DNA from 2 places in the Blastococcus colisei genome. Region 1 is predicted to be linked to the other one. Evidence: riboswitches for the same ligand, from Rfam matches in the RefSeq annotation. Region 1 holds a riboswitch; the other holds the start of a gene.
What was found. Region 1 has a riboswitch for S-adenosylmethionine ahead of FHU33_RS01435 (bifunctional o-acetylhomoserine/o-acetylserine sulfhydrylase). Riboswitches for the same ligand answer to the same signal wherever they lie in the genome.
Positions count from the first base shown of each region.

Region 2: it holds a riboswitch for S-adenosylmethionine, as region 1 does, so the genes downstream of both, thrC (threonine synthase) here and FHU33_RS01435 (bifunctional o-acetylhomoserine/o-acetylserine sulfhydrylase) in region 1, are expected to answer to the same signal.

Region 1 covers NZ_VFQE01000001.1:302,596-314,044, forward strand. The annotation lists gene FHU33_RS24715 (hypothetical protein) at 1-161, shown strand, start outside; gene gdhA (NADP-specific glutamate dehydrogenase) at 224-1,573, shown strand; gene FHU33_RS01415 (gamma carbonic anhydrase family protein) at 1,588-2,166, shown strand; gene FHU33_RS01420 (cysteine desulfurase-like protein) at 2,176-3,381, opposite strand; gene FHU33_RS01425 (hypothetical protein) at 3,680-4,177, opposite strand; gene metX (homoserine O-acetyltransferase MetX) at 4,532-5,602, opposite strand; gene FHU33_RS01435 (bifunctional o-acetylhomoserine/o-acetylserine sulfhydrylase) at 5,622-6,914, opposite strand; SAM riboswitch class IV at 6,959-7,075, opposite strand; gene FHU33_RS01440 (threonine aldolase family protein) at 7,127-8,185, opposite strand; gene FHU33_RS01445 (hypothetical protein) at 8,232-8,939, opposite strand; gene FHU33_RS01450 (zinc-dependent alcohol dehydrogenase family protein) at 8,974-10,002, shown strand; gene FHU33_RS24720 (Rv3103c transmembrane domain-containing protein) at 10,006-10,494, opposite strand; gene FHU33_RS01460 (mechanosensitive ion channel family protein) at 10,491-11,384, opposite strand.
Region 2 covers NZ_VFQE01000002.1:409,208-420,656, forward strand. The annotation lists gene groL (chaperonin GroEL) at 1-426, opposite strand, end outside; gene FHU33_RS21410 (cold-shock protein) at 804-1,004, opposite strand; gene thrC (threonine synthase) at 1,204-2,505, opposite strand; SAM riboswitch class I at 2,518-2,648, opposite strand; gene FHU33_RS25180 (HAD family hydrolase) at 2,709-3,530, shown strand; gene FHU33_RS21420 (ABC transporter permease) at 3,565-4,476, opposite strand; gene FHU33_RS21425 (alpha/beta fold hydrolase) at 4,476-7,364, opposite strand; gene FHU33_RS21430 (LytR C-terminal domain-containing protein) at 7,454-8,512, opposite strand; gene FHU33_RS21435 (DUF3263 domain-containing protein) at 8,936-9,259, opposite strand; gene rarD (EamA family transporter RarD) at 9,388-10,305, opposite strand; gene FHU33_RS21445 (CBS domain-containing protein) at 10,366-10,797, opposite strand; gene FHU33_RS21450 (DUF5313 family protein) at 10,884-11,282, shown strand; gene FHU33_RS21455 (dodecin) at 11,286-11,449, opposite strand, start outside.

The DNA.
Region 1 (11,449 bases):
GACCTGGCCCGTCGGTGGTGTGGCTCGTGCGGCGGATCTGGGCGGCGTACCTGCACGGGCGGGCGGGCGAGCGGCCGGCGTCGTCCGTCGGCCCACAGGGCTTCCTGGCCCGCGAGCTGCCCGGGGAGGTGCCGGCGGCGCCGGCGGAGGCCGTGCCCTGAGCCGCCGGGCGCCCCGCGTACGTTGACGTCCGACCATCGATCGGCAGTACGGGAGGCCAGGGATGCACGTGGACGTGCCTGCGAAGGTGCAGGAGATCTACGCGGAGGTGCTGCGACGCAACCCCGGCGAGCAGGAGTTCCACCAGGCCGTCTGGGAGGTACTCGAGTCCCTCGCCGTCGTCCTCGGCCGGCACAGCGAGTACGCCGAGATGAAGACGATCGAACGCATCTGCGAGCCCGAGCGGCAGATCATCTTCCGGGTGCCATGGCAGGACGACTCCGGCGAGGTGCAGATCAACCGCGGGTTCCGGGTGGAGTTCAACTCCGCACTGGGGCCGTACAAGGGCGGCCTGCGGTTCCACCCGTCGGTGAACCTGGGCATCGTGAAGTTCCTCGGCTTCGAGCAGATCTTCAAGAACGCGCTCACCGGGATGCCGATCGGCGGCGGCAAGGGCGGCTCGGACTTCGATCCGAAGGGCCGGTCGGACGCCGAGGTCATGCGCTTCTGCCAGTCGTTCATGACCGAGCTCTACCGGCACCTCGGCGAGTACACCGACGTCCCGGCCGGTGACATCGGCGTGGGTGCCCGCGAGATCGGCTACCTGTTCGGCCAGTACAAGCGGATCACCAACCGGTACGAGTCCGGCGTCCTGACCGGCAAGGGGCTGGGCTGGGGCGGTGCCCTGGTGCGCACCGAGGCCACCGGCTACGGGGCCGCGTTCTTCGCCGAGGCGATGATGGCGGCCTGCGGTGAGTCCTTCGACGGCAAGCGGGTCGTCATCAGCGGCTCGGGCAACGTCGCCGTCTACGGCATCGAGAAGGTGCACCAGCTCGGCGGGACGGCGGTGGCGTGCTCTGACTCCACCGGCTACGTCGTCGACGAGAAGGGCATCGACCTCGAGATGCTCAAGCAGGTCAAGGAGGTCGAGCGCGGCCGGATCGCCGACTACGCCGACCGGGTGGAGTCGGCGTCCTTCGTGGCGGGCGGCAGCATCTGGGACGTCCCCTGCGACGTCGCCATGCCCAGCGCGACCCAGAACGAGCTGGACGGCGCGGCCGCGCAGGTCCTGGCGCGCAACGGCTGCCGCTACGTGGTGGAGGGCGCGAACATGCCGGCGACGCCGGACGCCGTGGACGCGTTCCGCGAGGCGGGGATGGCCTTCGCACCCGGGAAGGCGGCCAACGCCGGCGGCGTGGCGACCTCCGCGCTGGAGATGCAGCAGAACGCCTCGCGGGACCGGTGGACGTTCGAGCACAGCGAGGCCAAGCTGGCCGAGATCATGCGCAGCATCCACGCGCGGTGCCACGAGACCGCGGACGAGTACGGGTCGCCCGGCGACCTGGTGCTCGGCGCCAACGTGGCCGGCTTCCTCGAGGTGGCCGAAGCCGTGCACGCGCACGGGCTGATCTGACACAGGAGGACGGCGTGGCCGACAACTACATCGCGGAACTGCCCTTCGGCGCACCGAAGATCGACGAGGACGCGTTCGTGGCGCCCACGGCGGTCGTCGTGGGCGCGGTGACCATGGGGCCGCGCGCGAGCATCTGGTACGGGGCCGTCGCCCGCGCCGACCACGAGACCATCGAGATCGGCGAGGGCTCCAACGTGCAGGACGGCTGCACGCTGCACTGCGACCCGGGCTTCCCCCTGGTCGTCGGCCGGAACGTGACGGTCGGGCACCGGGTCGTGCTGCACGGTGCCCGGATCGACGACGAGGTGCTGGTCGGCATGGGCAGCGTCGTCATGAACGGGGCGCACATCGGCTCCGGCTCGATCGTCGCCGCCGGGGCCGTCGTCACCCAGGGCAAGCAGTTCCCGCCCCGGTCGGTGATCGCCGGCGTCCCCGCCAAGGTCGTCCGCGAGGCCACCGACGACGACCTGCTGCACATCCGCGGCAACGCGGCCGCGTACTACGACCGGCTGCCGGAGGCGCGCAAGGTCCGCCCGGTCGTCCGGCGTCCGCTGCCGCCGGCCGGGATGGTGCCGGGGGACGCGCTGGCCTGACGTCCGCGCTCAGCGGACGGCGAGCCACTCCCGCAGGCCGGCCACCAGCCGGTCGACGTCGTCGCGGTCGCTGTAGGGCGCGAGCCCCACCCGCAGGCCGCCGGTGTCGCCCAGCCCGAGCCAGCGGCTGGCCTCGATGGCGTAGAACGAGCCGGCCGGTGCGTTCACCCCGCGCTCGGCGAGGAAGCGGTAGGCGTCGGCTGCCTCGCGCCCGTCGAAGGTGAGCAGCAGCGTGGGCGTCCGCTGCGCGGCCTTCGACCACAGCCGGACGCCGGGCAGCGTGGCCAGCTGCGTCTCGAGGTGCACGCGCAGCCCGTCCTCGTACTCCTCCAGCGCGGCCATCGCGGCCAGCAGCCGCTCGCGCCGGCTGCCGTCCGTGGGCGCCAGGCCGGCGAGGAAGTCGATCGCCGCCGTCGTCCCGGCCATGAGCTCGTAGGGCAGGGTGCCGAGCTCGAACCGCTCGGGGACGTCGTCCGACGAGGGCAGCAGCTTGGCCGGTGCCAGCGACTCGAGCAGGGCGGGGTCGGCGGCCAGGACGCCGCAGTGCGGGCCGAGGAACTTGTACGGCGAGCAGGTGAAGAGGTCCGCACCCAGCGCGCGCACGTCCACCGGTGCGTGCGCGGTCAGGTGGACGCCGTCGACGGCGAGCAGTGCGCCCACGGCGTGCACCCGCTCGGCGATCTCGGCCACCGGCGGCCGGGTGCCGATCAGGTTGGACGCCCCGGTGACGGCGACCAGTCTGGTCCGCTCGGTCAGCACCTCGGCGACGTCGTCGGCGGTGAGCTCGCCGGTCGCCGGGTCGAACGCCGCCCAGCGCACCGTCGCGCCGGCCTGCTCGGCCGCGATCACCCAGGGCCGCACGTTCGCGTCGTGGTCGAGCCGGGAGACGACGACCTCGTCACCCGACCCCCAGCCGGCGGCCAGCGCCCGGGAGACGTCGAAGGTGAGCGACGTGGCGCTGCGGCCGAAGACGATGCCGCGCGGATCGGCGCCGAGCAGATCCGCCAGGGCCTGACGGGCGCCCGCGACGACGTCGTCCGCCGTCCGCTCCGCCGCGGTGACACGGCCGCGGTTGGCGATCGGCGCGGTCAGGGTGTCGGCGACGGCGCGCGCGACCGGCTCGGGCACCTGGGTGCCCCCCGGGCCGTCGAAGTGGGCAGTGCCCGCCCGTAGTGCCGGGAACTGCGCCCGGACGGCGGCGACGTCGTAGCTCATGCCCCCGACGCTATCCCGGTGGCCGTCCTCGCGAGATCTGCTCGGCGTAGCGGAACTCTGTCATGTAGAGGGTGGGTCAACGCCTGAGCTGTAGCCCGCAACCCACTCGACGTTCTTGCCCGGTGTTGACTGAACTCGCTCGACCTGGTGATCCATCAATGTTGCTTTTGTTCCATTTTCGGGCATGCTTGGACCAGCTCACCCCCTGAGGGCGGTGGGAAGTGAGGCCGGGACCCCCGCCGGACGACGGGACCCGGCCTTCGCGCTGTCCGAGGCGCGTCTGTCAGGAGCGGCCCGCTCAGAGCGTCGAGACGTCGATCTGCTCCACGCGCCCGATCAACTCCAGCCACTCGCTTCTGCCGCGGTCCCGCGCTGCTCCGAAGGCTCCGGCGACGGAGTCGGGGAGCCACAGCATCGGTTCCTCCTTCGGTCTCGCTGTCTCCACCCGCAGTCCTGCGGTGATCAGCCGCTTACCGCGCACGGCCGTGATCATCTTTCGGTCCGACTCGACCAGGCTCCGGGTGCGCTCCTCCATCACGACGCGGGTGACGCCCATGGTTTCCAAGTTCGGCAGAAGCGTCTCCAGGCACTTGCGCCGAGCGCGCTCTTGCTTCGACTTGGCCAACGGCGTTCCGATCACGACGGTGGCCGCAAGATCGAGCGCTCCGATGGCCTCGGCGATCTTCGTGCGACGTGGAGCCTCTTCGTCGCGCCAGTGCAGCCGATCCTGCCGCCGGTAGAGCAGCGACCGGAGGACTTGGCGGATCTCGTCGATCCGGACCGTGTCGACGACCACGGCTACCAGCAGGTAGGTGCCCTGATTCGCAGGGGTGATTCGCATGGACTCATCGACGAAGGCGCACCACTGAGGAGCCTCCGGCTCCTTCGGGGCTGCGGCGCGACGACGACCTAGCACTCCAGGAGTGTGACCGGTCGTTCCGACAGGAGGGAAACCTCGCCTACATCTTTCCCTGTGGATAACCCCCATGGGGTCTCAGTCGTCCCACGCGGAACAGCCGTCGAGCGCAGCGGTAACCGTGCTCGCCGCGGCACGGCACGACCGGCAAGAGACAGCGTGGGGACCCTCCGGGAAACGGCAGGTCCCGCGGGAGTGGACTGCTGCAAATCTCTGCGAGTACCGACGCGTGGATCAGGCGAGCAGGTCGCGCAGGAGTCGGCCGACGGCGGCGGTCTCGATGAGGAAGCCGTCGTGCCCGTACGGCGAGGAGATCACCTGCAGCGGGACCCCGAGGCCGTCGGCGACCTGCTGCTGCAGCTCGATCGGGTAGAGCCGGTCGCTGTCCACGCCCGCGACCACCGACCGGGCCGTCACCCGGGAGAGCGCCGCCTCCACCCCGCCCCGGCCGCGGCCGACATCCCAGCTGTTCATCGCCTCGGTGAGCAGCACGTAGCTGCCGGCGTCGAACCGGCGGCCCAGCTTGCCCGCGTGGTGCTCCAGGTAGGAGGCGACGGCGAACCGCCCGTCCTCCTGCACCGTCGCGCCGAAGCGCTCGCCGAGCTCGAAGGCGCTGCGGTAGGTCAGGTGGGCGATGCGGCGGGCGACGCCCAGCCCGTCCACCGGTGGGTCGGACAGGTCGTAGTCGCCGCCGGCCCAGCGCGGATCGGCGCGGACGGCGGCCTGCTGCGTGGTCTGGGTGCCGATCTGGTCGGCGGTGGCCACCGCCCCCGACGCCAGGAAGAACAGCGTCGCCACGCGGTCGGGCATCGCCACCGCCCACTCCAGGGCCCGCATCCCACCCATCGAGCCACCGACGACGCACGCCCAACGGGCGATGCCGAGCGCGTCGGTCAGGGCCGTCTCCACCCGTACCTGGTCGCCGACGGTCACCTCGGGGAAGCGGGAGCCCCAGCGCACGCCGTCCGGGTCGAGGGACGACGGCCCCGTCGTCCCCTGGCAGCCGCCGAGCACGTTGGCGCAGACCACGAAGAGCCGGTCGGTGTCCAGCGGCGCGCCGGGGCCTACCAGGCCGGCCCACCAGCCGGGGGTCGGGTGGCCTGGACCGGCCGGCCCGGCGACGTGGCTGTCGCCGGTGAGCGCGTGCTCGACCAGGACCGCGTTCGAGCCGTCCGGCGCGAGCGTGCCCCAGGTCTCGTAGGCGACCCGGACCGACGGGAGGACACCGCCGCGCTCGGGGGAGAACGCGGGCAGGTCGAGGACGACCCGGTCGCCCACCGGATCCCCCTCGACCCACCCGCCCATCGTCAGCTGCGCCGCTCGGTCAGGCGGCCTTCGCGGCGCGGAAGCCGGCCTCGAGGTCGGCGAGGATGTCCTCGATGCCCTCCAGGCCGACGGCCAGCCGCACCAGGCCGGGCGTCACACCGGTGGTGAGCTGCTCGTCGGCGGTCAGCTGCGAGTGCGTGGTCGAGGCCGGGTGGATGACCAGGCTGCGCACGTCGCCGATGTTGGCCACGTGGCTGTGCAGCTCCAGGGCCTCGACGAACCGCTGGCCGGCCTCGCGGCCGCCGTGCAGCTCGAACGTGAGCACGGCGCCGGCGCCCTTCGGCGCGTACTTCTGCTGCGCCGCGTGCCACGGCGAGGACGCCAGGACCGGGTAGTTCACCCGGTCCACCTCGTCGTGCGCCTCGAGGAACTCCGCGACGCGCACGGTGTTCTGCACGTGCCGCTCCATGCGCAGCGACAGCGTCTCGATCCCCTGGACGACCAGGAACGCGTTGAACGGCGAGAGGGCCGGGCCGAGGTCGCGCAGCAGCTGCACCCGGGCCTTCAGCGCGTAGGCCGGCGCCCCGAGATCGGCGTAGACCACGCCGTTGTACGTCGGGTCCGGCGTGGTGAAGCCGGGGAACTTCCCGCCGGTCCAGTCGAACGTCCCGGCGTCCACGATCAGCCCCGCGATCGCGGTGCCGTGCCCGCCGAGGTACTTGGTCGCGGAGTGCACCACGACGTCGGCACCGAACTCGAAGGGCCGGATGAGGAACGGCGTGGCGATGGTGTTGTCCACGATCAGCGGGACGCCGTTGCGGTGCGCGACGTCGGCGATCTGCTCGATGTCGAGGACGTCGCCCTTCGGGTTGCCGATGGACTCGCCGAAGAACGCCTTGGTGTTCTCCCGGACCAGCGACTGCCACGCCTCGGGGTCGTCGGGGTCCTCCACGAAGGAGACCGTGACGCCGAGCTTGGGCAGCGAGTGGTGCAGCAGGTTGTAGGTCCCGCCGTACAGCGAGGCCGACGCGACGACGTGGTCGCCGGCCTCGGCGACGTTCAGGAGCGCGAGCGTCGTCGCCGACTGCCCCGACGCGACGGCGAGCGCGGCGACACCGCCCTCGAGCGAGGCCACGCGCTGCTCGAGCGCGTCCTGCGTCGGGTTCATGATCCGCGTGTAGATGTTGCCCATCTCGGCCAGCGCGAACAGGTCCGCGGCGTGCTGGCTGTCGCGGAACTGGTACGCGGTGGTCGCGTAGATGGGCAGCGCGCGGGCTCCGGTCGTGGGGTCGGGGCTCGTGCCGGCGTGGATCTGCCGGGTCTCGAAGCTCCAGCTCTGCGGGTCGGTCATGCGCCGTCTCCTCTTCGCTCGCGGAGAGCCCGCGGCGCGCAGGAACTCCGTCCTTGCCGGACGACGGACGCCGCCCGGCCGGCTCTTCCCCTGGGAGCACCTCAGACGGAGTAGAGGTTGCCGGGCAGCCAGCCAGGTGCTTGTCGCTGCCTCTCGTGAGCCGTTCCGATCCTAGGACGCCGACTCGCCGGGCTGCACGGGGCCCTCGACGGTCAGCCGGCGAGCGTCGCGATCCCGCGCCGGATCTCCGGGAGCGACAGCGCCATGGTGGCGTCGCCGACCGGCAGCTCGACCCGCTGGACGGCCGGGTCGACCGTCGCCATCGACCGCTCCCAGGTCCACAGCCCGTCCTCGGCCAGCGCCCGTGCCGCGGTCCGGAAGTCCTCGGCACCGGTGCGCAGCAGCAGGTGCAGCATCGGCGTCTGCGGCGGATCCGGGACGACGGCCACGCCGGGCAGGTCGCGCACCGCCGCGGCGATCTCCCGCGCCCGCTCCAGGTAGGCCGGCATCAACGGCAGGCGCCGGCGCAGGCACGTCAGCGCCGAGGCCGCGCCGGGCCACAGGCCGAACAGTGTGCCGCCCATCCGCCGCCGCCACTCCCGGACCTCGGCGACGACGTCGACCGGACCGGCCAGGCAGCACCCGGCGAGCGCTCCGATGCCCTTGTAGAAGCTGACGTAGGTGGTGTCGAACAGCCCCGCCACCTCCGCCGGGGTGCGTCCGTACCCCGCGGCCGCCTCCCACAGGCGTGCACCGTCCAGGTGCGCCGCGGCGCCGCGCTCGCGCGCCCAGGCGACCTGGGCGACCAGGTCGTCCCAGGGCGGCAGCTGACCGCCGAGGTCCCGCTGCGGCAGCTCGACGAGCAGGGCGGCCGGCGCCTCGGCGACGGCGTCCAGGTCATGGCGCAGCAGCAGCCGGTAGCGGTCCCCCACCGGCCGGCCGACCAGACCCTGCAGCCGTTCCAGCGCGCGACCCTCGTGCCGGTCGAGGTGGCTCTCGGGATGGAAGAGCACGGTGCGCCGGCCGCGCCGGTCGGCGTGCACCCGCAGTGCCGCCTGCTGGGCCATCGTTCCGCTGGGCAGGTACACGGCAGCGGGCTGCCCGAGCAGCGCCGCGACCTCCGCCTCCAGTTCGGCGACCACGCCGCCGTCGCCGTAGCGGTCGGGATCGGTGTCGGCCGGGATGGTCGCGAGCAGGTCGGCTGCGCGCTGCGGGCCGTGTCCGGCGAGCGCGCGGTCGCAGGTCCGGCGGAGGGTGTCCAGATCGTCCACGCCGGTCAGTCTGTCCGGCGTCGATGTCCCACGTGAAACACCCGCCTCAGGACGGCGGCATCGCGAACCAGAGTGCCTGCGCCCGGGCGCACACCTCGCCGTCGGGGCCGATCAGCGCCGACGCCGTCGTGGACCGGCGCCCCTCGCGGCCGATCACCCAGGACAAGACGACGTGGTCGGTGTCCAGCCGCACCGGGGTGTCCTGGCGCGCGGTGATGGTCCCGAGCAGGTGGGGTAACGAGTCCAGTGGCGCGATCGGCTGGAACGACGGACAGTCCAGCGCCGCCCAGACCGTCTCCGGTGCGGCGGCGCCGTCCGACGAGGGCAGCTCGGCGGTGGGCCGGAAGACTCCGGCCCAGAGGTCGGGCCGGTCCGGGAGCGGTCCGACGAACACGGCGACGGCCTCGCCGGGCGTGCGCTCGGGCCCGCAGCCGAAGCACCGGGGGAAGGGATGCCCCGTCCGCGGCGGCAGCGCGGCCTGCGCGGCCGCCGCCTCGGCGGGGGACGGCGCGGCCGGGACCTCGAGGTCGAGCTCGGCCGGTGTCGCGACGGCCAGCACCTCGTCGCCGTCCAGGAGCTCCACGCCGGTCCCCGCGGGACGGACGTCGAGGGGCCGGTCCAGCGGAGTGGGCCGGCGCAGCCGCACGCTCACGGTGCTCGAGTCGGTCAGCGCCGCCAGCCGGCCGGCCAGGTAGCCGCCGTTGGCGGTGCCGGGTGGACCGCAGAAGCGCCCGGCGACGGTGAGGGTCGGCATCCGGGCGATGGTAGGCGCCGGGCAGGCTGGCACCGTGCGCGCCCTGGTCTTCGAGTCCTTCGCCGGTCCGCTGTCGGTGCAGGAGGTGCCCGTCCCCGACCCCGCGCCCGGAGGCGTCGTCGTCCGGGTGGCCGCCAGCGGGATCTGCCGCAGCGACTGGCACGCCTGGCAGGGGCACGATGCCGACGTCGTCCTGCCGCACGTGCCCGGGCACGAGCTGGCCGGCACTGTCGAGGCGGTCGGCGGGGGAATCCGCCGCTGGCGGGTCGGCGACCGGGTGACCGTGCCGTTCGTCAACGCCTGCGGCCGGTGCGCCCAGTGCGCGGCCGGCGACCACCAGGTGTGCGCCCACCAGACCCAGCCCGGCTTCACCCACTGGGGTTCGCTGGCGGAGTTCGTCGCCCTGGACGCGGCCGACGTCAACCTGGTCGCCGTCCCGGAGGAGCTCGACCTGACCACTGCGGCGGCCCTGGGCTGCCGTTACGCCACTGCCTTCCGGGCCGTCACGCAGATCGGCCGGGTGCGCCCGGGGGAGTGGGTCGCGGTGCACGGCTGTGGTGGGGTCGGTCTCTCCGCGGTGCAGATCGCGGTGGCCGCCGGCGCACGGGTCGTGGCGATCGACGTCTCGGCCGCCGCGCTCGACCTCGCCCGGCAGCTCGGTGCCGAGCACACCGTGGACGGCGGGGCCGACGTGCCGGTCGCGGTCCAGGACCTCACCGCGGGCGGTGCGCACGTCTCGCTGGACGCCCTGGGCGCACCCGTCACCTGCGGGAACTCCCTCCGCAGCCTGCGTCCCCGCGGGCGGCACGTGCAGGTGGGCCTGCTGCCGCCGGAGCAGGGGCGCGCCGAGGTGCCGATGGAGCGGGTCATCGCCCTCGAGCTCGAGGTCCTGGGCAGTCACGGCATGGCCGCGCACGCCTATCCCGGGCTGCTCGGCCTCATCGCCGCCGGCCGGCTCGACCCCGGTCGGCTAGTCACCCGCACGCTCGCGCTCGACGAGTCCGCCCCCGCCCTGGCCGACGTGGGCCGCCGCCCGGGCATCGCCGTCGTCACCTCGTTCTAGGCGTCAGCCAGGCGCACTGCCCGTCCCGGTCTCGGTCGGCAGGCTGGGCGCCGACGTCGTCGGGGTGTCCTCGTCCGTCGTCTCCTCCGGCGTCGTCGTTCCGTCGGGGGTTCCGTCGGGGGTGCCGGTGGGGGTGCCGGTGGGCGTCCGTGTCGGGGTCGACGTGGGGCCGGTCGACGGCGTGGGGGCGGTGGACGGCGCCGGATCGGTCGTCTCCTCCGGGGGCGTCGTCTCCGGGGCGGGCGTGGTCTCGACCGCGGGCTGCTCCGTGCCGGTCCCGGCCGTCGACGGCCGGTCCGGATCGGGGCGGATCTGCAGCCAGAGGGTGCCGATCGCCAGGAACAGCAGGCTCAGGACGACGGTCGACGTCCGCGCCCGCCCCAGGTGCGACGGGATCCGCGAGGGATGCCACGGGGACCGCGGGCGAGCCGTGCTCGCATCGGCGGCGACCTCGGGTTGCTGGAGCGTGGGTTGCCGGTCGGGCTCGTTCACGAATCGCCCTCCTGCGTGCGATCGCCGTCGGCGGACATCCCGACGGTCGTCGGCGGCTCCACCTTCATCCCCTGCGCGCGGAACGCCAGGACGACGCGGGCGCGCAGGTCACGGCCGACGTCGAACTGCTTGCCGGGCAGCGTGCGGGCCACCATGCGGACGTTCACCTGGTCGAGGCCGAGGCTCTCCACGCCCATCACGCTGGGCGGGTCGAGCAGCAGGGGGCGCAGCGCGGGATCGCGGAAGGCCTCCCGGCCCACCTCGCGCAGCACCTCGTTGGCGCGGTTGACGTCGACGCTGGTCGGGACGGGGACGTCGACGACCGCCCGCGCCCAGTCGCGGGACAGGTTGATCACCTTGACGATCTGCCCGTTGGGCACGGTGACGACCTCGCCGTCGGCGGAGCGCAGCCGGGTGATCCGCAGCGTCACGTCCTCCACGGTGCCCGTGGCGGGATCCATCCCGCCCACGACCTGGATCGCGACGACGTCGCCGAAGCCGTACTGGCGCTCGGTGATGATGAAGAACCCGGCCAGGACGTCGCCGACGATCCGCTGCGCGCCGAAGCCGAGCCCGACGCCCAGCACGGTCGCCGGGGCGACCAGGCCGGTGATCGGCACTCCCAGCCGGTCGAGCACGAAGAACACCGCGATCGAGTAGATGAGGACGATGGCGGCCCAGGTGAGCACCTGGGTGAGGGAGTGCCGGTGCTTGGCGGCCTCGGTACGGACGAGGGCGTCACCGCCGGTGTACCGGGCGTCGATGCGGTCGGTGATGCGGCCGCCGGCCCACGAGACGAGCCGGGCGAGCAGCACCGAGCCGAGGATGATGAGCACGACCTCGAGACCGCGGCCGGACAGCCAGTCCCGCAGCTCGATCAGCGCGTCCATGCCACTCCCGTCGGTCGATCCGTGCTCGTACTCACCTTGCTCCGTCGGCCGGGCCCGCGCCACAC
Region 2 (11,449 bases), on a different contig from region 1:
CTGCTCCTTGGTCTCGACGTCCTTGGCGGTCGAGAGGAGGTACTCGCTGACGGCCTCGACGGCCTTCTCGATGCCCTTCTTCAGGGCCATCGGGTTCGCGCCGGCGGCGACGTTGCGCAGACCCTCGCGCACGAGCGCCTGGGCCAGCACGGTGGCGGTCGTGGTGCCGTCACCCGCGACGTCGTCGGTCTTCTTCGCGACCTCCTTGACGAGCTCGGCCCCGATCTTCTCGTACGGGTCCTCGAGCTCGATCTCCTTGGCGATGCTCACACCATCGTTGGTGATGGTGGGGGCACCCCACTTCTTCTCGAGTACGACGTTGCGGCCCTTGGGGCCGAGCGTCACCTTCACGGCGTCGGCGAGGGTGTTCATACCCCGCTCGAGGCCACGGCGCGCCTCTTCGTCGAACGCGATCATCTTGGCCATGTGGTGATGTCCTCCATGCATTGATCGCTGCACGGCCGGGTTCGGCGCCCGCGACGGACGACACCAGTGACGTGGACTCCCTTGCGGCCCACACGCCGGTGCCTCACCGTTCCGACCTGGTTGGCACTCGGGAGCCCCGAGTGCCAGAAACGAGTCTGGCACTCGACCCCTGCGAGTGCAAGGAGGGGTCCCCCGGACGACGCCGAACGCCCTCCCCGCCGCCGAGGTATAGGAACCTTTACCTGCGGGTTGAGCCCCCGATTCGTAGGTAGAGGTTCCTATACCTGCGTCGGGCGCCTGCGTCGGGGCGGGGTGGGCTCCGCACGCAGCGAGGCCCGGCCCCCATACGGGGACCGGGCCTCGGTGAAGTGCCGGGATCAGGCGGCGGTGACGCCGTCCGCCTGCGGGCCCTTGGCGCCCTGGACGACCTCGAAGCTGACCCGCTGGCCCTCCTCGAGGCTCTTGTACCCGTCCATCTGGATGGCCGAGTAGTGGACGAAGACGTCCTGGCCGCCGTCGACGGCGATGAAGCCGAAGCCCTTCTCGGCGTTGAACCACTTCACGGTGCCCTGTGCCACGTGTGCTCCCACGTTCGTGCGTACGGACGGTCCCTCTGGATCGGGGAACCGGGTCTAGCTCTTCCGCCCGTTCGAACACGAACATGGAACTGGAACCGCGCGAGAACGTACATCAGGAAATGCCTGGTGACGGTACATCGACGCCATTCCGTTGCCGGATCGGGCGACGTGTCGGCCGCCCGATCCGGTTCGGCGACGCTCAGCCGATGAGGCCGGCCGACCGGAGCGACCGGAGCGACGGCTCGACGCGGTGCGTCGGGCCGACCACCGGCTCGAGCGGATCGAGGGTCTTGAGGCCCTCCCCCGTGTTGAGGACGACGGTCTCCTTGGCCGGGTCCAGCCGCCCGTCCTCGACGAGCTGGCGCAGCACCGCCACCGTCACGCCGCCGGCCGTCTCGGCGAACACGCCGGTGGTGCGGGCGAGGTCGCGGATGCCCTGGACGATCTCGTCGTCCCCGACGCGGCCCACCGAGCCGCCGGTCCGGCGGATCGCGTCGAGCGCGTAGGGACCGTCGGCCGGGTTGCCGATGTTGAGCGACTTCGCGATGCCCGTGGGCTTCACCGGCTTGACGACGTCCCAACCCTGCTCGAACGCGGTGGCGATCGGGTCGCACCCGGCCGACTGGGCGCCGAAGATCGTCCACTCGGTGGCCTCGACGATGCCCGCGGCGACCAGCTCCCGGAACGCCTTGTCGACCTTGGTCAGCAGCGAGCCCGACGCCATCGGGATGACGACCTGGGCCGGGATCCGCCAGCCGAGCTGCTCGGCGATCTCGTAGCCCATCGTCTTGGAGCCCTCGGCGTAGTAGGGCCGCACGTTCTGGTTGACGAAGGCGGTGTCCTCGAACTCGTCCGTCTCGGCGAGTTCACTGGTCAGCCGGTTGACGTCGTCGTAGGAGCCGTCGACGGCGACCAGAGTCTGGCCGTAGACCGCGGACTGCACGACCTTGCCCGGCTCGAGGTCGCTCGGGATGAAGACGAAGGACGGGATGCCCACCCGGGCCGCGTGCGCGGCCACCGAGTTGGCCAGGTTGCCCGTCGAGGCGGCGGCGATCTTGCGGTACCCCAGCCCCTTCGCCGCGGTGGCGGCCAGCGACACGACGCGGTCCTTGAAGGAGTGCGTCGGGTTGGCCGAGTCGTCCTTCACCCACAGCCCGCCCGTGAGGCCGAGCTCGGCGGCGAGCCGGTCCGCGCGCACCAGCGGGGTCAGACCGGGGTCGAGGCTGACCCGGTCGGCCGGGTCCTGGCCCACCGGGAGCAGGCCCGCGTAGCGCCAGATGTTCTGCGGCCCGGCTTCGATCTGCTCGCGGGTGACGGACTTCATGAGCTCGGGGTCGTAGTCGACCTCCAGCGGGCCGAAGCACTCCGCGCAGGCGTGCTCGGCGATGAGGCCGAAGGTGGCCCCGCAGTTGCGGCACACCAGGCCGCGGGCGGGACACGGGGCAACGGGGCCACCGGCAGACGAGTCGGCCTGGACAGAACCGGGAGCGGTCAGGGTCATGCGACGACTACCTCCTCATCTTCCCCGCACCGGGCCGTCGAGCCGTGCGGGACGGAATTGGCACCTTCCGTCCCGCGCATGCGCGCGGGCGGCGGTTGCCGGGGCTTCGTCGGGCCGTGTCCCTCTGCCCCTCTGGATGAGTGGAACGGCGAGAACTGTACCCAGTACCGGCGGGGTTCCGGACGACGGTCAGGATGTGAGATGTGACCGCCCGCATCGTCTACACCGATCTCGACGGCACGATGGTCGGTCCGCGGGGGTCGTTCTGGCACGCCGCCGACCGCGGGCTCACCGCCGACCCGGCCGCCGCGCTGCTGGCTCTCCACCGGGCCGGGGTCCCGTTGGTGCTGGTCAGCGGCCGGACGTTCGAGCAGGTCATCGAGGCCGCGCGGATCTTCGCCGCCGACGGCGCCATCGCCGAGCTCGGTGCGACGATCGCCTGGGACGCCGGCCGGAGCACCCACCGGCTCACCGGCGAGCTGCCCGCCGAGTACGCCGGACGCGCGCCCATGGAGGTCATGGCCCAACTCGGCGTCGTCGAGCAGGTGATCGCCGAGAACCCGGGCCGACTGGAGTGGCACGCGCCCTGGCACGCCACGCACTCGACCGACGCCCTGCTGCGGGGGCGGGTCGACCCGGTGGCGGTCGACGCCTGGCTGGCCGAGAAGGGCGCGGGCTGGCTGACGCTCAAGGACAACGGCGCGATCCCGGCGACGTCCCGGTTCGGGCTGGACGACGACCCGCTGCCGCCGCGGGTCTACCACCTCATGCCGCGTGGCATCTCCAAGGGTGCGGCCATCGCCTGGGACCTCGAGCGGCGTGGCCTCTCGCCCGCCGACGCCGTCGCGATCGGCGACAGCGTCAGCGACCTGGACATGGCCCCGGCGGTCGACCGGCTCTGGATCACCCGGAACGGCGCGTCCGTCGACGGCATGGGCAGGCTCATGGACGCCGTCCCCAACGTGACGGTCACCGCCGCGCCCATGGGCGAGGGCTGGGCGCAGGCGGTCCTGGCCAGCCTGTAGCGGCATTTATGGCCATAAATGCCGCTACGTCGTCCTAGGAGGTGACGTCGCGGCGGGCGAAGTGCCGGAAGGCCAACGCGGTGAAGATCGCCGCGTAGACCAGCGACTGAATGATGCCCCGGAACATGTCCCCGGAGTCGACCGGCGTCTGCAGCAGGTCGGTCCAGGCGAACTCCTCCGCCGTCGGGAACCAGTCGCGGATCGCCCCGAGTTGCTCGACCTGGTCGAGGATCGCGAAGACGAACATCGTGAACACCGCGCCACCGACGGCGGCCAGCGGCGCGTCGGTGATGGTGGAGAACCAGAAGGCCAGGGAGCCGACGACCAGCAGGTGGACGGCGAGATAGCCCAGCATCCCGGCCAGGCGCAGCATCCCCTCCCCCTGGTCGAGGGTCACGCCGACCGGCGTCTGGATGTCCTCGAAGCCGAAGGCGATCCCGCCCGCCACCACCGCGACCGTGGCCAGCACGAGCAGTGCGCCGACCGACTGCACCAACGCGGCGTAGAACTTCTGCCGGAGCAGCCGCATCCGTGGCACCGGCGTCGCCAGCGCGTAGCGCAGCGATCCCCATTGGGCCTCGCTGGCCACGGTGTCGCCGAAGCACAGCGCGTACACGACGACGAGGAAGAACCCGGTCGTCGCGAACAGGACGAACAGCGTGAAGTTCAGGCCGCTCGACGTCGCGACGTCGACCAGGTTGATGCGGTTGTTCTCCGCCGCCTCCTCGCTGGCACCCAACTGCAGCGCGGCGATGAGGATGAGCGGCAGGGCGACCATCAGCGCGAAGACCCCGATGGTGCGCCGGCGCTTGAACTGCCTGCGGAGCTCGACCGAGAGCCGCAGCGTCCGTTCCGGCCGATATCCGGCGACGGCACCCGTCGGCTGGACGTGCTCTCCACCCGGCGAGGCAGAAATGGCCATTTCTGTCGCTCGTTGCGTGGTCATCAGTTCTCCCCCACCAGCGCCAGGAACGCGTCCTCGAGCCGCCGGCGCGGCGTGAACTCGTCGACCTCGATGTCGGCCGCCACCAGCGCCTGCAGCGCCGCGGCCCGGCTGTAGCCGTCCAGGTCCGCGACCAGGCCCTCGTCGGTGCGCCCGGCACTGACGCCCGGCAGCCCCTCGAGGACGGCGATCGCCCGGTCGGTGTCGGCGTCGTCGACCAGACCGACGAGCACCGCGCCACCGGTGCCGACGATCTCCTCCACCGTGCCCTGGGCGATCTTCTGCCCCTTCGCCATGACGACGACGTGGCTGCAGGTCTGCTCGATCTCGCTCAGCAGGTGGCTGGAGACGATGACCGTGCGCCCGGTCGCGGCGTAGGAGCGCAGCACCTCCCGCATGGCATGGATCTGCGGCGGGTCCAGCCCGTTGGTCGGCTCGTCGAGCACCAGCAGGTCGGGCAGCCCCAGCATCGCCTGCGCGATCGCCACCCGCTGCCGCATGCCCTGGCTGTAGCGACGCACCGGGCGGTCCAGGGCGGCGCCGAGGCCGGCCACCTCGATCGCCTCCTCCATGTGCGCGTCCTCGGCCGGGCGCCCGGTGGCCGCCCAGTAGAGCCGCAGGTTGTCGCGGCCGGACAGGTGCGGCTGCAGGCCGGTGCCCTCGACGAACGACCCCAACCGGGAGAGCACCGGTGCACCGGGGCCGGCCGCGTGGCCGAAGATGCTGATCCGCCCCTCCGTGGGCCTGATCAGGCCCATCAGCATTCGCAGCGAGGTGGTCTTGCCCGCCCCGTTCGGCCCCAGCAGGCCGAGGACCTGACCGCGCCGGACCTCGAAGGAGAGGTCCCGGACGGCGACGAAGCCGTCCTTGTAGGCCTTGGTCACGCCCTCGAAGCGCAGCGGCACGTCCTCGCCGTCCGGCTCCACGTGCGAGACCTGACGCCGGCGATGACGGCCCCAGAGCAGGGCCACCGCCCACGCGAGCAGCCCGAGCCCGATGACGGCGGCGAGCAGCACCCACCACCGCGACGTGCCGCTGTCGGTCTGGGTGGCGCCGTCGACCTGCGGCACCGCGAGATCGGTCCCGCCGTCCGCGAGGGCCACCGAGTAGACGGCCGCCTCGGCCGGGAGGGCGAACGCCTGGTCGGTGGAGGACACGACCAGCCGCATCGTGTGGCCGGCCTCGAACCGGTGCACGATCCCGGGCAGGGTCACCTGCACCGTCGTGGGCCGGGTCGGGTCCGACGACAGCCCGGTCAGCGCGAGCGGCGCCACGAGCCCGGCCGGCAGGGTCGTCGTCCCGCCGGGTCCGACGTCGTACAGCTTGGCGAACAGGGTGGCCGAACCGCCCGGGGCCGCCACGGCGACGTCGACGGTCGGCGCCCCGACGACCTCGACGGCGGTCTCGAGCGGCTCGCTCTCGAAGGCGGCGAACTGGCCGGGGATCTCCAGCGTCGTGCCGCCGAGGGCGGCGGTCAGCGCGCCGAGCCCCGGAACGGTGGTCAGGGCGGCAGGGGTGCCGCCCGCCGGGGTCACGACGGGCTGGAGAGGCCCGCTGAGCGCGATCTGCCGGCGCTCGGCGGACTCGGCATCCACCAGCCCCGGGTAGGCGTCGGCGAGGACGGTCTGGTCGCCGCCCTGGACCCGGCCGAGTCCGGTCGCGCCCAGACCGGTGGGGGCCGGGTACTCGAAGCCGGTGCCCGGGTCGGCGCCTCGTCCCCGCAGGTGGAAGTCGAACCAGCCCGCCACCTGCTCCCGCAGGTCGGCCGTGACCCGGTCCGACGTCGACGAGTCGTGCCCGCCCGCGAACCAGACCACCTTGACCGGGGTGCCGTTGGCGGCGATGCCGCGGGCGTTGGCATCGGCCTGGCCGAGTCCGAAGAGGGAGTCCTGGGTGCCCTGGATCAGGAGGGTGGGCGCCTCGATGCGGTCGAGCACACCGGCCGGGCTGCCCCGTTCGAGCACGGCCGCGATCTCCGGGGTCAGCGTCCCGGTGGACGCCGCTGCCTGGTAGGCCGCGCAGACGTCGGCCCGGAAGCGACCGCAGATCAGCGCCTGCTCGACCTCATCGGGTTCCACGGAGGCGGGATCCGGCAGGCTCGATTCTCCGAGGGCCGGCCGCGCATCGGCGCCGTCCCCGTTCTCCGTTCCGCCGGCCCCGCCGCCGAGGGCGTCGAGCAACCCACCGCTCGGCGCCGAGCCGATGCCGAAGAACAGCCCGGCCCACAGCCGCTTGTAGACGCCGGCGTCCCCGTCCTGCGGGACGGCGGCGACCGTGTCCGCGTCCACGGCGCCGACCTGGGAGGGAAAGAGCGCCGCGGTCAGGGAGCTCCAGGTGATCTGCGGGGCGATGGCGTCGATCCGCTCGTCATAGGCAGCACCGAGTAGCGCGACCCCGCCGCCGTAGGACCCGCCGGTGACGCCCACCCGCGGGTCGCCGTCGCCATCGAGCTCGACCTCGTCGCGCTCGGCGAGGAGGTCGATCAGCGTGGACAGGTCGGCGATCTCGTACCGGGGGTCGTTGAGCCCGATCTCGCCGGTGCTGCTGCCGAATCCCCGCGCGGAATAGGCGAGGACGACGTATCCGCGCTCGGCGAGGTCCTGCGCGTCGGCGGCGACCGACTGCTTGCTGCCGCCGAACCCGTGCGCGAGCACCACGGCGGGGGCAGGCTCGCTCCCGGCCGGTAGGTAGAGGGTGGTGTCCAGCTCGACGGCGTCCGCGCCGGTGCCGGAAGGCACCCGGGCCTCCTCGGTCCGGACCTCCTGGGCGGCCGACGCCGCGGGGGCGAGGAACAGCAGACCGGTGGACAGCAGCAGGAGGACCAGGACTGCGGACGTCGCGCGGGCGCCGGAGCGCGGGCGGGGACGCACGAGCCCGCGGAGGGAACGCACGAAGCGGCCAACGGACGGCGAACGGCTCGTGTTCCGCCCGTCGCACCCGATCACCGGGAGGGGCGGTACGCCCGTCCCGGAGACCGCGATCAGGGCTGCCAGTCGCCCGTCGTGACGACGACGAGAGCCGGCGCCTGGACGTCGGCCGGGAGCTCGAAGAAACGCGGCGTGGGGCCCTGGAGCAGCGGGAACATCTCGACCAGCTGCAGGGCGGCCTGCCGCTGGTTCTCGTCGCCCTCGGTGAAGAACACCGTGCTGGCGGCCACGTCGTCGGCCAGGTAGGCGCCGACGGCGGGGGTCTCCCACCCGCCACCGGCGATGGTCGCCGCGACCTTGGCGGCCAGGCCGTTGATGTCGGTCGAGTTCAGCACCGTGACCGGCACGCGCACCGGCGTGGCGACGACCGGGTCGACCTCGATCGGGTCGGTGGGCAGGGCCGGCAGCGAGTCGACGTCGGGGAGGGCGGGGGCCGAGGCGCTCGGGGTCGCGGGCGTCTGCGCTGCCGTCTCCTGGGTCTCGGGAGACACGAAGGTGTAGACGCCGAGCACCGCCAGCGCCACCACGGTCATGGCCAGCAGGCCCGTGAGCACCCGGCGGGGCTTGCGGGGCTCGTCCTCCTCGAGGACGGCGACGGCCGACCCCTTGCGGCCTTCTGCCTTGCGTCGGGCGGCGTCGGCCGCCTGGCGCTCGGCCCGCATCGCCGCGCGGCCCCCGACCGGGCCGGTGCCGTGCCCGCGGACGGGCGTCGGCGCGTCGTCGAGGGAATCGACGACGTCAGCGTCCTCCGAGCGACGGCGGACCGACCGTTCGGGGATCGCGGTGGTGCCGGGCGCGCTCGCGACGGGCGCATCGTCGTAGACCTCGGGGTCCGCGGCGACCACGCTGTCACGGGAGGGCTTGGTCCAGTCGCCGTAGGCGGGCGAGGACGAGCCGGACGCCGTGGTCTGCGACGGCACCCGGGGAAGCCGGCCGGAGGACCGCAGTCCGGAGGGCCCGGTGGACCGCAGACCGGACGGGCCGGTGGAGCTGAGGGACGGCTCGGCGTCGGGCCAGCTGCGGCTGGGCCGCGCGGGCGCCGGGGCGGGCTGCACGCGAGCGGGGCGCTCGAGCAGGTCGCCGCGCAGGCCGGCGGCGGGAGCCGCGGGCACGAAGGAGTCGTCGGCCGACAGCTCGAGACGCGGCTCCGGTGCGGGGACGGCCTGGAACGGGGCGACGGATGTGAGGGGCGCCGCGGGACGGGCCGGCGTCGCGGGGCGCGCGCCGCCGCGGGACGCCGCAGCGGGGACGGGCGGCAGTGGTAGCCGCGAACGCGACATCTGGCGCGGCCCCGCGGGCGTGCGGGCATCCGCGCCCGGGACGGGGCGTGACACGGGCCGGCGGGCGCCGTCGGACCGGTCACGGCCAGGCGCCGTCGGATGATCGCTCAGCGCCGGGGCAGCGCCGCGCCACAGCCCATCGGGTACGTCCGTACGCCGACGACCGGGCGCCACAGGGGCGCGCCCCTGGTCCCGTCCGTCACTGCCTGATTCGGCGTGCCTGCCCACGGTGAGCAAATCTAACCGCTGTAACTCTCATTGCACAGGACCTTGGGACGAACGTGTTCGTTGCCGCGCGAGTCGCAGCCGGCGGAGCCGCCGGACGAGCAGCGGGTCTGCGGCCAGGGCGGCGGGTCGGTCGACCAGCGCGTTGAGCACCTGGTAGTAGCGCGTCGGTGTCACTCCGAACCGGTCGCGGATCGCCGTCTCCTTGGCCCCCGGACGACGCCACCACTGGCGCTCGAAGGTGAGCATCTCGTGCTCCTTGCGGGACAGACCCACGCCCGGGACCTGCGCAGGAACCACCCCCAGGCCCTCGGGCCGGTGCGGGGAGACCACCGGGGTCGGGTCGTCGGTCATCGCTCGTCATCTCCTGCTTCCTCGGCCCCGCCGGCACCCGGTCGGGCCAACGCCTGCGACGGTAGCGCCGGGCTCCGACAGTTCCGGGGCGCACGGCGCCGTGCCTCGCGAACGGCACCGACTGGTCGTCAGAGGCGCGCGGGGATCACCTCGGCCGCCGCCCGGCGGCTGCCCGCCCGGGCGTGTCGCAGCAGGTCGACGGTGAAGACGGCCAGGGCCACCCACACGACGGCGAAACCGGCCAGGCGCGCGGCGGGCATGGGCTCGTCGTAGACGAAGACGCCGATCGCCAGCTGCATCGAGGGGGTGATGTACTGCAGCAACCCCACGGTCGACAGCGGGATGCGGCGGGCGGCGGCCGCGAACAGCAGCAGCGGGACCGCGGTGGCCACCCCGGAGCTCACCAGGAGGAGAGCGTGCCCGGTGCCCGCGTTGGCGAACGTGCCGTCCCCCGCGGAGTGAGCCAGCCCCAGCACCGCGGCCGCCGGCACGGCGACCAGCGCGGTCTCCACGAACAGGCCGGGCGCGGCCTCGGTGCGGACCAGCTTCTTCATCAGCCCGTACAGGCCGAACGTGATCGCCAGAGCCAGCGCGATCCACGGTGGCCGCCCGTAGTCGACGGTCAGCACGATGACGGCGACGGTGGCGATGGCCACGGCCGCCCACTGGAGCGGGCGCAGCCGTTCGCTGAAGACGACGACGCCGAGCAGCACGCTCACCAGCGGGTTGATGAAGTAGCCGAGCGAGGTCTCGACCACGTGGCCGGAGTTCACGCCGTAGACGAAGACCAGCCAGTTGGCGGCGATGAGGACGGCCGCACCCAGGAGGACCAGCGACCGGCGCCGGTCGGTCACCAGCGCCCGCACCTGCGCCCAGCGGCGGAGCACGGTCAGCAGGACCCCGACGAACAGCAGGGACCACAGCACCCGGTGGGCGACGATCTCCAGCCCTCCGGCGGGCTCCAGCAGCGGGAAGTAGAGGGGGAACAGGCCCCACAGCGAGTAGGCGGCCAGCCCGGAGACCACCCCCAGGCGACGCTCGTCCACGGGCGCACCGTACGCCGGGGCATCGCCGGGTCATGAGCCGCGCTCAGGACCCGGCAGCCGTCAGGGGGTCTGGATGTAGTCGACCAGCTGCCTGCGCTCCTCCTCCAGCTCGTCGAGCCGGGCCTTGACGACGTCGCCGATGGAGACGATGCCGACCAGGTCGCCGTCGGCGACGACGGGGACGTGCCGGACGCGCTTGTCGGTCATGGTCCGGGCGAGGTCGTGCACGCTCGCGGTGGGCGGACAGGTGTGCACCTGTGCGGTCATCACGCTGGACACGGGGTCGGCCAGGAGACCCGCCCCTCGGTCGTGCAGCCCGCGGGCGACGTCCCGCTCGGACACGATGCCGTCGATCCGGCGGCCGTCGGAGGACACGACGAGCGCGCCGATGCCCTTCTCCGCCAGCCGGGCGAGCGCGGTCCGGACGCTCTCCGCCCCGTCGATGGTGGCGACCTCGGAGCCCTTGTGCCGGAGCAGCTGGCTGATCTGCACGGTTCCTCCTCTGGAAACGGTGCGGGGAGTGTCCACCCGGCGCCGCCCAGGAGCAATGGCACGCCGGCGCGGCCTACCGTCGTGGCATGGCACGGCAGCGGCCCAATCCCGCGCAGTGGGTCTGGTACGCGCTCGGCGGCGGACTCCCGCGCGAGCTCTCGCCGTGGGTGCTGGCCGACACCACCGGGCCCACCTGGATCTGGCGGCACCTGGCCCGCGCGGTGGTCCAGCTGCTCCCGCTGCTCGCCCTCTGCCTGGTCGTCGTCCCCGTGCCGCTGGCCTACCGGCTGTCCGCGGCGGCGGGCGGGCTGTTCCTCGGCCTGCTGTTCTCGATCGCGTTCATGACCGAGACCATCGAGCACCGCGTCGCCAAGGCCGGGTACCCGCCGGGCACGGCGGGCCGGCTGCGCGCCGAACGGACCGAACGGGCCCGCGTGGAGCGCCACTCCCCCTACCGCCAGGGCGGCGCGGGCAGCTTCGACTGAAGCTCAGTCGACGCGGAAGCCGATCTTCACGCTGACCTGGAAGTGGGCGACCCCGCCGTCCACGACCTGGCCCCGGATCTCCTGGGCCTCGAACCACTCGATGTTGCGGACGGTCTCCGACGCCTTGGCGATCGCGTTCCGGATCGCCTCGTCGACGCTCACCGGAC